2 regions of the Glutamicibacter sp. MCAF14 genome follow, and region 2 is predicted to be linked to the other one. Evidence: predicted binding sites of a transcription regulator. Region 2 holds the regulator's gene; the other holds the start of a gene.
The links. The regulator HrcA, encoded in region 2, represses chaperone genes, less so after heat shock. The targets are predictions, from matches to a motif close to TTNGCACTCGNNNNNNNCGAGTGCNAA.
Positions count from the first base shown of each region.

Region 1 (4,405 bases), on a different contig from region 2:
TATGTTCCTGCTGCCGGGTTTGATGATCTTCCGCGCCATGTACGGCATCGTCATCAACGTGGATGAGACCGCGGCCGGGCTGGTGGAGATGTTCAACGCCATGGCAATCATGCTCTCCATCGCTGGAGGCGTCGTTTTCGGAGACACCCTGTGCCGCCCGCTGACTTCCAATGCTCGGCGCGAACGGCGGCGGATCCGCCGCCGCTAGGCTTTCGGCAATGACCAATCAATCGGCTTCTGTCCCTTTTCGGACAGGAGCCGATTGATGTTTGAGAAGGGTTTGGAGCCGAAGAAGCCACGCGAGGCTGACAAAGGCGAAGGGTGGGCGCTATGCAGCTGCTCTGCGTTGGGCAGCGCCTGCGAGAGCTTCTGGGCGTGCTTGCCCCACAGCAAGGCCACCGGAGGGTGCGGGCGTTCATTGAGCGCCTTGAGGATGCTCTGCACTATTGGGGACCACCCGAGGTTCTGGTGGGAGCCGGCATCCCCGGCGGTAACGGAGAGCACCTGGTTCAGCAGCAGCACTCCTTGGGAAAGCCACGGGCTCAGATCCGGGTGCGGGACCGGGGCGATGCCCAGATCCGCCTGCAGCTCCTTGTAGATATTGGACAAGGAGCGGGGCAGGGGACGAACCTGCTTGTTGGCCGCGAAGGCAAGTCCATTGGGATGCCCGGGCGTCGGATAAGGGTCCTGGCCAATAATTAGGACCTTGACCTCAGACAATGGCAGACTCAGTGCGCGGAACATCACCTCTGGCGCTGGCAGGATCTGTTCACCGGCCGCTGAGCGGGCAGCTAGAAGCGACGCCAGGGACTTGAGCAGTGAGTCCTGCCCCTGGAGCGCCTGAACCCAGTCTGGCGCGATAAACCCGAGGTCGGCCATTGATTTCGCCCCATGGTAAAAAGGGAAATCCGAGGCTTCGTAAACGGGCAACGGGGCTGGCCCAGGTGCGTCGAAAAGTGCTGGCTGCAAATCGTCCATAGAGTTAATTGTGCCGTTTTTCTGGCGTGCCTGTGCTCGGCCACACGGCGTTAGGCAAGCGGATTGGTTAGAATATCGGTGGTATGTCTGCCGAAGGCGGATTGCATGCATAACTGAAACCCGAGAAAATCGAACTAAGGATCGAGGTGAGAGCGTATGGCTGAAAATGAATTGCTGGTGGATTTCGTGATGAACCCGGATTCAGAATTGGACGAACGTTCGCAGCAGATCCTCACCTTGGAAAAGCTGTGGTGGAAGTATGCCGGGGCCAAAGAACAAGCCATTACCAAGCAGTTTTCGATGTCGCCGACGAATTACTACCAGTTGTTGAACCAGCTGATTGAAACCGACGCGGCACTGGCCTACGACCCGATGTTGGTCAAGCGCCTGCGCAGAGCACGTTCCACAAAACGTCGCGTGGGCGGTAAGGTCGGCACGGGAAGATAACCCTGCCTGCCGTGACCAATCAGACCTCGAGCAAGGACAAGAATGACCAACTACCCGCGTGACGAATTTGATCGCGTTCCGGAATTCAGCACCCGTGTGGGCTCGCACCACGCCCACGGATGGGCGCAGTCCGCCGCGTCGAAGTCAACCGGTGGAAAATTGCGCTGGGTAGTGCTGACCGCTGTGCTCGTGCTGGTGATCGGTGCCCTGTCCTTTATCTTTGGTCCGCAGCTGAAGGAAACCCTTGCCACTTCCACTGGCAGCGAATCGTCGCAGTCCCAGGAAGAGACCCCGCAGAGCTCCGAGGAAGCTACCCCGAGCGAAAGCGAATCGCCATCGAGCACCATCGATGATGAAGACGTGCTCTACGGCCAACTGATCGGCGTGTATAACGCTGCAAACATCGCCGGCTTGGCCACCGCAGGCGAAGACGCCATGACCGAAGCCGGATTTACCAGCATCGTGGCCGACAACTGGACCAAGCCAGCCGAAGTTTCGGCGGTTTATTACATGTCTGAGTCCTACCGGACTACTGCTGAAAAAGCTGCCGAAGTCTTGAATGTCGAGGAAGTTTTGCAGACTACCAACATCCCGAACCGAGTCACCGTGGTTTTGGGCACCGATGACACCTTGGGGCTAAACGAATAATTCGTTCATAATTCCATTCGCTTACAGCCGATCAGCTTGCACTCGCAATGCGAGAGTGCCAATATTTGTATTAGCACTCTCGTGTTGTGACTGCTAACGCTGGTCGGTTTTGGCGTTCCTAGGGGAACTTCAAGAAGCACCAGGAAGCGTACGCAACGCGTGGAGCGTGGAAAATACCTCAGATAGCGAGAGCTGAAACGGCTGCTGGCCCGATGCCACGCCGCTCCACTCGTCCGTCGCGGGCGCTGTCTGTCGGTTGCATTTTCGCAAAATCGTCCCGAAAGGACCGTACGCCACAATGGCTAAGATGATTGCATTTGACGAGGAAGCACGCCGCGGACTAGAGCGCGGCCTGAACACCCTTGCTGACGCGGTAAAGGTCACCCTAGGCCCACGCGGCCGCAACGTCGTTCTGGAAAAGAAGTGGGGCGCCCCTACTATCACCAACGACGGTGTATCCATCGCTAAGGAAATCGACCTCGAAGATCCTTACGAGAAGATCGGCGCAGAGCTGGTCAAGGAAGTTGCCAAGAAGACTGACGACGTCGCTGGCGACGGTACCACCACCGCAACCGTACTGGCACAGGCACTGGTCAAGGAAGGCCTGCGCAACGTTGCCGCAGGTGCTGACCCAATCGCACTGCGTCGCGGTATCGACAAGGCTGTAGAAGCTGTCACCGCTGAACTGTTCGCCGCTGCGAAGAAGATCGAATCCAAGGAGCAGATCGCTGCCACCGCTTCGATCTCCGCTGGCGACAAGGAAATCGGCGGTCTGATCGCTGAAGCTCTCGACAAGGTCGGCGAGCAGGGCGTCATCACCGTTGAAGAGTCCAACACCTTCGGTCTGGAGCTTGAGCTGGCTGAGGGCATGCGCTTCGACAAGGGCTACATCTCCGCTTACTTCGTTACCGATGCTGAGCGCCAGGAAACCGTTCTTGAGGATCCATACATCCTCATCGTGAACTCGAAGATCTCCTCGGTCAAGGACATGGTTACCTTGCTGGAGAAGGTCATGCAGTCCAACAAGTCGCTGCTGATCATCGCCGAAGATGTTGAAGGCGAAGCACTGGCTACCCTGATCCTGAACAAGATCCGTGGCCTGTTCAAGTCTGTTGCCGTCAAGGCTCCAGGCTTCGGCGACCGCCGCAAGGCCATGCTGACCGATATCGCCATCCTCACCGGTGGCCAGGTTGTTTCCGAGGAAATCGGCCTGTCCCTGGACAACGTAGGCCTGGAAGTTCTGGGTACCGCCCGCAAGGTCGTTATCACCAAGGACGAAACCACCATCGTTGAAGGCGGCGGCGAAGCCGACGCAATCGAGGGCCGCAAGTCCCAGATCGCAGCCGAGATCAAGAACACCGACTCGGACTACGACCGCGAGAAGCTGCAGGAGCGCCACGCAAAGCTCTCCGGCGGTGTCGCTGTGCTGAAGGCTGGCGCAGCTACCGAGGTAGAGCTCAAGGAGCGCAAGCACCGCATCGAAGATGCTGTGCGTAACGCCAAGGCAGCTGTTGAAGAAGGCATCGTCGCCGGTGGTGGCGTTGCACTGATCCAGGCTGGCGCTGCTGCATTCGAGAAGCTGGTTCTGGAAGGTGACGAAGCAACCGGTGCGAACATCGTTCGCGTTGGCATCGAAGCACCTCTGAAGCAGATTGCACTGAACGCTGGCATGGAGCCAGGCGTCGTGGCTGACAAGGTCAAGGGCCTGCCTGCAGGTCACGGCCTGAACGCTGCCACCGGTCAGTACGTGGACCTGCTGGAAGCTGGCGTCAACGACCCAGTGAAGGTAACCCGTTCGGCTCTGCAGAACGCAGCATCGATCGCTGGCCTGTTCCTGACCACCGAAGCTGTTGTCGCAGAAAAGCCAGCTCCTGCTGGCGCTGCTCCAGCCGGTGGAGATGACATGGGTGGCATGGGCGGCATGGGCGGCTTCTAAGCTTCCCGCCGCAAGGCACCAAGCAATCATCGCGCCGATGGCCCGGATTCCTTTTCACAAGGTATCCGGGCCATCGGCCGTTTTGCCTCGAAGAGGCGTTGAACTAGAGCCAGCTTCGCAGCAATTCCAGTTCATTGCTCAGATTGATGCGCGCACCGGGCTCCCAGCGCTGGATACCGGCGGGCGTGCCGTAGATCTTGTCTTTCTCCAGCAGCCCTGTGAGGATCTTGCTGCGTCCTGATGCGAGCAGGGGGCGAGGCAGATGCTCGTATTCCTTGTAGATAGCTTCCGCGTAGCGTTGATAGGCGACCGTGGGGCGTGCAAGGACCTCCAGGTCGGCATCGCAGAGGATATTTCCCAAGCGGTCGGTATCTGCCGGGGAATGCCCGGCGGTGA
Region 1 covers NZ_JBFREO010000007.1:14,813-19,217, forward strand. The annotation lists gene AB4Y71_RS14650 (threonine/serine ThrE exporter family protein) at 1-208, shown strand, start outside; gene AB4Y71_RS14655 (uracil-DNA glycosylase) at 205-879, opposite strand; gene AB4Y71_RS14660 (DUF3263 domain-containing protein) at 1,135-1,425, shown strand; gene AB4Y71_RS14665 (LytR C-terminal domain-containing protein) at 1,468-2,073, shown strand; gene groL (chaperonin GroEL) at 2,372-4,009, shown strand; gene AB4Y71_RS14675 (DUF4031 domain-containing protein) at 4,113-4,405, opposite strand, start outside.
Region 1: a site for HrcA is predicted at 2,144-2,170, ahead of groL (chaperonin GroEL). Genes of this name have one in related genera too.

Region 2 (4,405 bases):
TTGCGGTGACCTCCACGGTCAGGCGCAGGCCCTTGCCGTCAAGCAGATCCAGATGCTCGCCGGCGGTGACACGCTTGACGGTGACCGCGTGGTGCGCCTCGGCGCCAGCCAGTTCGAGGATGTCGCCAGGAGCCGCCTCTTGAGCCTGCTGCCCTTCGATGACGAAGCTATGGTTGCTCATGCTTAGCGCTGGTTCAGCTTCTCACGCAGGCGGGAGAACATGCCGCCGGTGTGCTCGACACGACCAGCTGCCATTTCCTCGCCACGCAGCTTAGCCAGCTGCTCGAGCAGCTCGCGCTGTGCAGCATCGAGCTTGGTTGGGGTCTCCACCTGCAGATGCACGATGATGTCCCCGCGCTTGCCGCCACGCAGCCGTGGTACGCCAAGCTCGGACAAGGTGACGGTATCGCCATCCTGGGCTCCTGGCTCCACGTTGATGCGCTGCTCGCCGTCGAAGGTTTCCAGCTTCAACTCGCAACCCAGTGCGGCGGCGGTCATCGGCAGGCTCATCTTGGCGTGCAGGTCGGTGCCGGCACGCTCGAAGACCTTGTGGCGGCGCACATCGACCTCGACGAACAGGTTGCCGTTAGGGCCGCCACCCGGGCCGGCCTCGCCCTGGCCGCGCAGCTGGATACGGGTACCGGAGTCAACACCGGCAGGCACGTTCAGCGACTTGGATACATGCTCTCGCACGCGGCCTTCGCCGTTGCACTCCAGGCATGGATCAGGGATGGTGGTGCCGAAACCGCCGCAGGCAGCACAGGTTTCCACGGTCATCATCTGGCCCAGGAAGGAACGTACCGGACGCTGGACCTGGCCGGCGCCATGGCAGATGTCGCAGGTGACCGGGCTGGTGCCCTCACGGGTGCACGAGCCGTTGCAGGTCTTGCAGGTAACCGCAGTTTCCATTTCCAACGGGTAGACGGTGCCCTTGACGGCATCTTCCAGGTCGATGGTGATGGTGATCAGCGCATCGCGTCCCGGCTGGGTACGCGAGGCCGGGCCCTGGGCTCCGCCGCCGCCAAAGAACTGCTCGAAGATGTCGCCAAAACCGCCGAAGCCCTGGCCGCCACCGCCGAAACCTGGATGGCCATTGCCATTTTCGTCGCCCGTGGTGTCGTAGTTCTGGCGCTTGGTCTGGTCGGAAAGGACTTCGTAGGCACGGGTGACCAGCTTGAACTGCTCTGCAGCATCGTCGCTTGGGTTTACATCCGGGTGCAGCTTACGCGCCAACTTGCGGTAGGCACTCTTGATTTCCTGCGGGGTCGCGTCCTTGGCAACGCCTAGGGTCTCGTAATGCGAGCTCACGTTATTCGCCGTGTCCTTTCCTAAGAAACTTGAAAATCGGTAATACCGGGCCAGTGCCCAGCGAGGCTAGTTAGCCAAAATCTTCGACAGGTACCGTGCCACTGCCCGCACCGAGGCCATGGAGGTCGGGTAGTTCATCCGGGTGGGGCCCAGCACGCCGAGCTTGTTGCGCACGTCGGTGCTGTACGTTGTGGCAATCACGGCCGCGTCGGAGAGCTGCCCGTAGTGGTTCTCCGTGCCGATGGCCACGGCCACGCCGCGCGAATCCGCTTCCAGCTCGGAGAAGAGCTTGAGCAGCACTACCTGCTCCTCCAGTGCTTCAAGTACCGGGGTGATGCTCAGCGGGAAGTCGCCCTCCACACGTGCAAGGTTGGCGGTGCCGGCCATGATGATGCGCTGGGCGTTGGCCGCCTGGGCCATTTCCTCCAGCGCGCCGAAGACCTGCTGCACCAATGGTTCGGCCTGGTGTGCCGGACTGACTTCGGTACGGTTGAGCCTGTTGGCAAGTTCTGCCAGCTGCACTCCCCCGAAATTATTGAGCAGCCACTGCTTCAAATCGTTCAACTCGTTATCCGAGTACGAACGCTGCACCGGCATCATGCGCTGATCCACCGTACCGTTGGACGCGATCATCACCATCAGCACCTGGGTGGAGCCGAGGCCTACCAGATCCAGGTTCTTCAATGAGGCGGTGTCGTAGTGCGGCACCTGGATCATCGCCACCTGGTTGGTCAATCGGGCCAGCAGCCGAACGGTGCTCTTGAGCATTTCATCCAGGTCCGTGGAGCTGTCCAGGATCTTGTTGATGGCGTCACGTTCAGCCCGCGAAAGCGGCTTCAGCTCGCCGATCTCATCGACAAAGCGGCGGTATCCCTTTTCGGTGGGAATGCGTCCAGAAGAAGTGTGCGGGGCTGCAATGAGCCCTTCTTCTTCCAGCAAGGCCATGTCATTGCGGATGGTCGCTGCGCTGACCCCGAGGTTGTGCCGATCCAATAAGGCCTTGGAACCCACCGGCTCGCGGGATTGGACGTAGTCCTCCACGATGGCGCGCAGAACGTCTAAACGTCGTGGCTCTGTCATCACAGCACCTCCTTGGAATCCTCGTGCCCGGCTTTGGCACTCTAACCTGTCAAGTGCCAAGTCTAATACGTTCAGCTGTTGCTAGCATTGGATTTCGAGCGTATTCGATCACAGCGAAAGGCAGTACGTGACTAATTACTCCTGGGGACCGCAAGATCTCAGTGCACCGGCACCGAAAAAACTCCGCCAGGTCCCCGTCGAGCGTGGCATGGTTCTTGAAGACGCCACCACCGGATGGGTGGGAGAAGTCATCCGTACCGAAAAAGCCGGCGGCATGCGGGTGATCGTGCTCGAAGACCGCCACGGCAAGACACGCTCCTTCCAAGCCGGGTTCGGCTTCTTCCTCGAGGGTGAAGCTGTGGAAATCGTGGAACCGGTAGCCAAGGCCGCCGCGCCGAAGAAACTGGTCTCGGCCTCAGGCTCACGGGCAGTATCCGGGCTGAAGGCCCGTGAAGCTCGCGCCAGCCGCATCTGGGTGGAAGGCAAGCACGATGCTGAATTGGTTGAAAAAGTTTGGGGCCACGACCTGCGTGTCGAAGGCATCGTTGTGGAGCCATTGCACGGCGTGGACGATCTAGCAGGGGCGATCCGTGACTTTGCGCCTTCCGGGCAGCGGCGTCTGGGGATCCTGGTGGACCATCTGGTCGAAGGCACCAAGGAGTGGCATATCGTGGCCGAAGCAATGAAGGTTCCTGGGGCGGCGCAGAACGTGCTGATCCTCGGCCACCCGTACATCGACGTCTGGCAGGCGATCAAGCCATCCACCCTGGGCATCAAGGCGTGGCCGGTGATCCCCAAGGGCACCGATTGGAAGACCGGGGTGCTCAAGGCCTTCGGATGGCCGCATGCTACGGCAGAAGACATCGGTATCGGCTGGCAGCGATTGCTGTCCACGGTGCAGCATTACGGACAGCTTGAACCGCAGCTTCTGGGCAGGATTGAAGAATTGATCGATTTTCTCACCACCGAAGATTACGGTTTCCTAACGATTGACCAATAGTTAGACATTAGTTGGTGAATCTGCCTCGTCTGCTAGATGGTGGTCGCTATGATAAGAGAGACCACACTTAGCAAGACAAGGAATAATAGTGACATCACGCCAGACGAAACCATCGGAGAACGCACGCTTCGAAGGTTCCAAGACTTCTGCGTTGCCGCTGACTCCTTCTGAAGATCGCCAGTGGGCAACAATAGCCCACTTCGGCGCGATCTTGGGTTGCGTCCCTTCAGCGATCGTCTTTGCAGTGTTCCGCGACCGCGGTCCGTTCACTGCACAGGAATCCAAGGAAGCGTTCAACTTCACGTTTCCACTGACGATTCTTGCCATCGTATTCAATGTGCTCATGATCCTGCCATTCATCGGCTGGCTCTTCGCAGTCCTGGCGGTAGCGTTATGGGTCTTTATGACAGTATCGGGCGCCCTCGCAGCCATTCAGGCCAACAAGGGACGCCCTTACCGTTACCCGCTGAATCTTCGTCTAATGAAGTAGCAGCGGCTATTCAGTTCTAGAAATCGAGAAGTTCTCGCACCACGAGGTCGGCCAAGAGCCGGCCTCGTTGCGTTAACACCAAAGTGCCGGCAAACGCAGCCTTAGGTTCAATCAGCTCATCGGCAATCAAACCGGCAACCTTCTTGCGTCCGGTCTCCTCCAGCTCACTGATCTGCATTCCCGAACTCAGTCGGGTCAACAGCATGGTGCGTTCAAGCTGGACGGCCTGTGCATCTGGATATTCCCGTCCGTGCCCAGGTGAGATGCCAGCGTCGATGCGCTGCTGGTACGCAGCAGGATGCTTCACATTCCACCAGCGCAAACCGCCAACGTGCGAGTGCGCGCCAGGGCCTGCACCCCACCAATCCCCGCCCTTCCAATAAGCAATATTGTGCTGGCAGGCATTGGCTGGCTTCTTCGACCAGTTGCTGACTTCATACCAGGAGAAACCGGCAGCCGCGAACATTTCGTCAGCCAGCTGGTACTTCTCAGCATGGTCGTCATCATCAATGTTCGGCACTTGGCCA
Region 2 covers NZ_JBFREO010000004.1:577,300-581,704, forward strand. The annotation lists gene AB4Y71_RS10180 (16S rRNA (uracil(1498)-N(3))-methyltransferase) at 1-181, opposite strand, end outside; gene dnaJ (molecular chaperone DnaJ) at 184-1,308, opposite strand; gene hrcA (heat-inducible transcriptional repressor HrcA) at 1,375-2,388, opposite strand; gene AB4Y71_RS10195 (DUF3097 domain-containing protein) at 2,516-3,388, shown strand; gene AB4Y71_RS10200 (DUF4870 domain-containing protein) at 3,477-3,878, shown strand; gene hemW (radical SAM family heme chaperone HemW) at 3,895-4,405, opposite strand, start outside.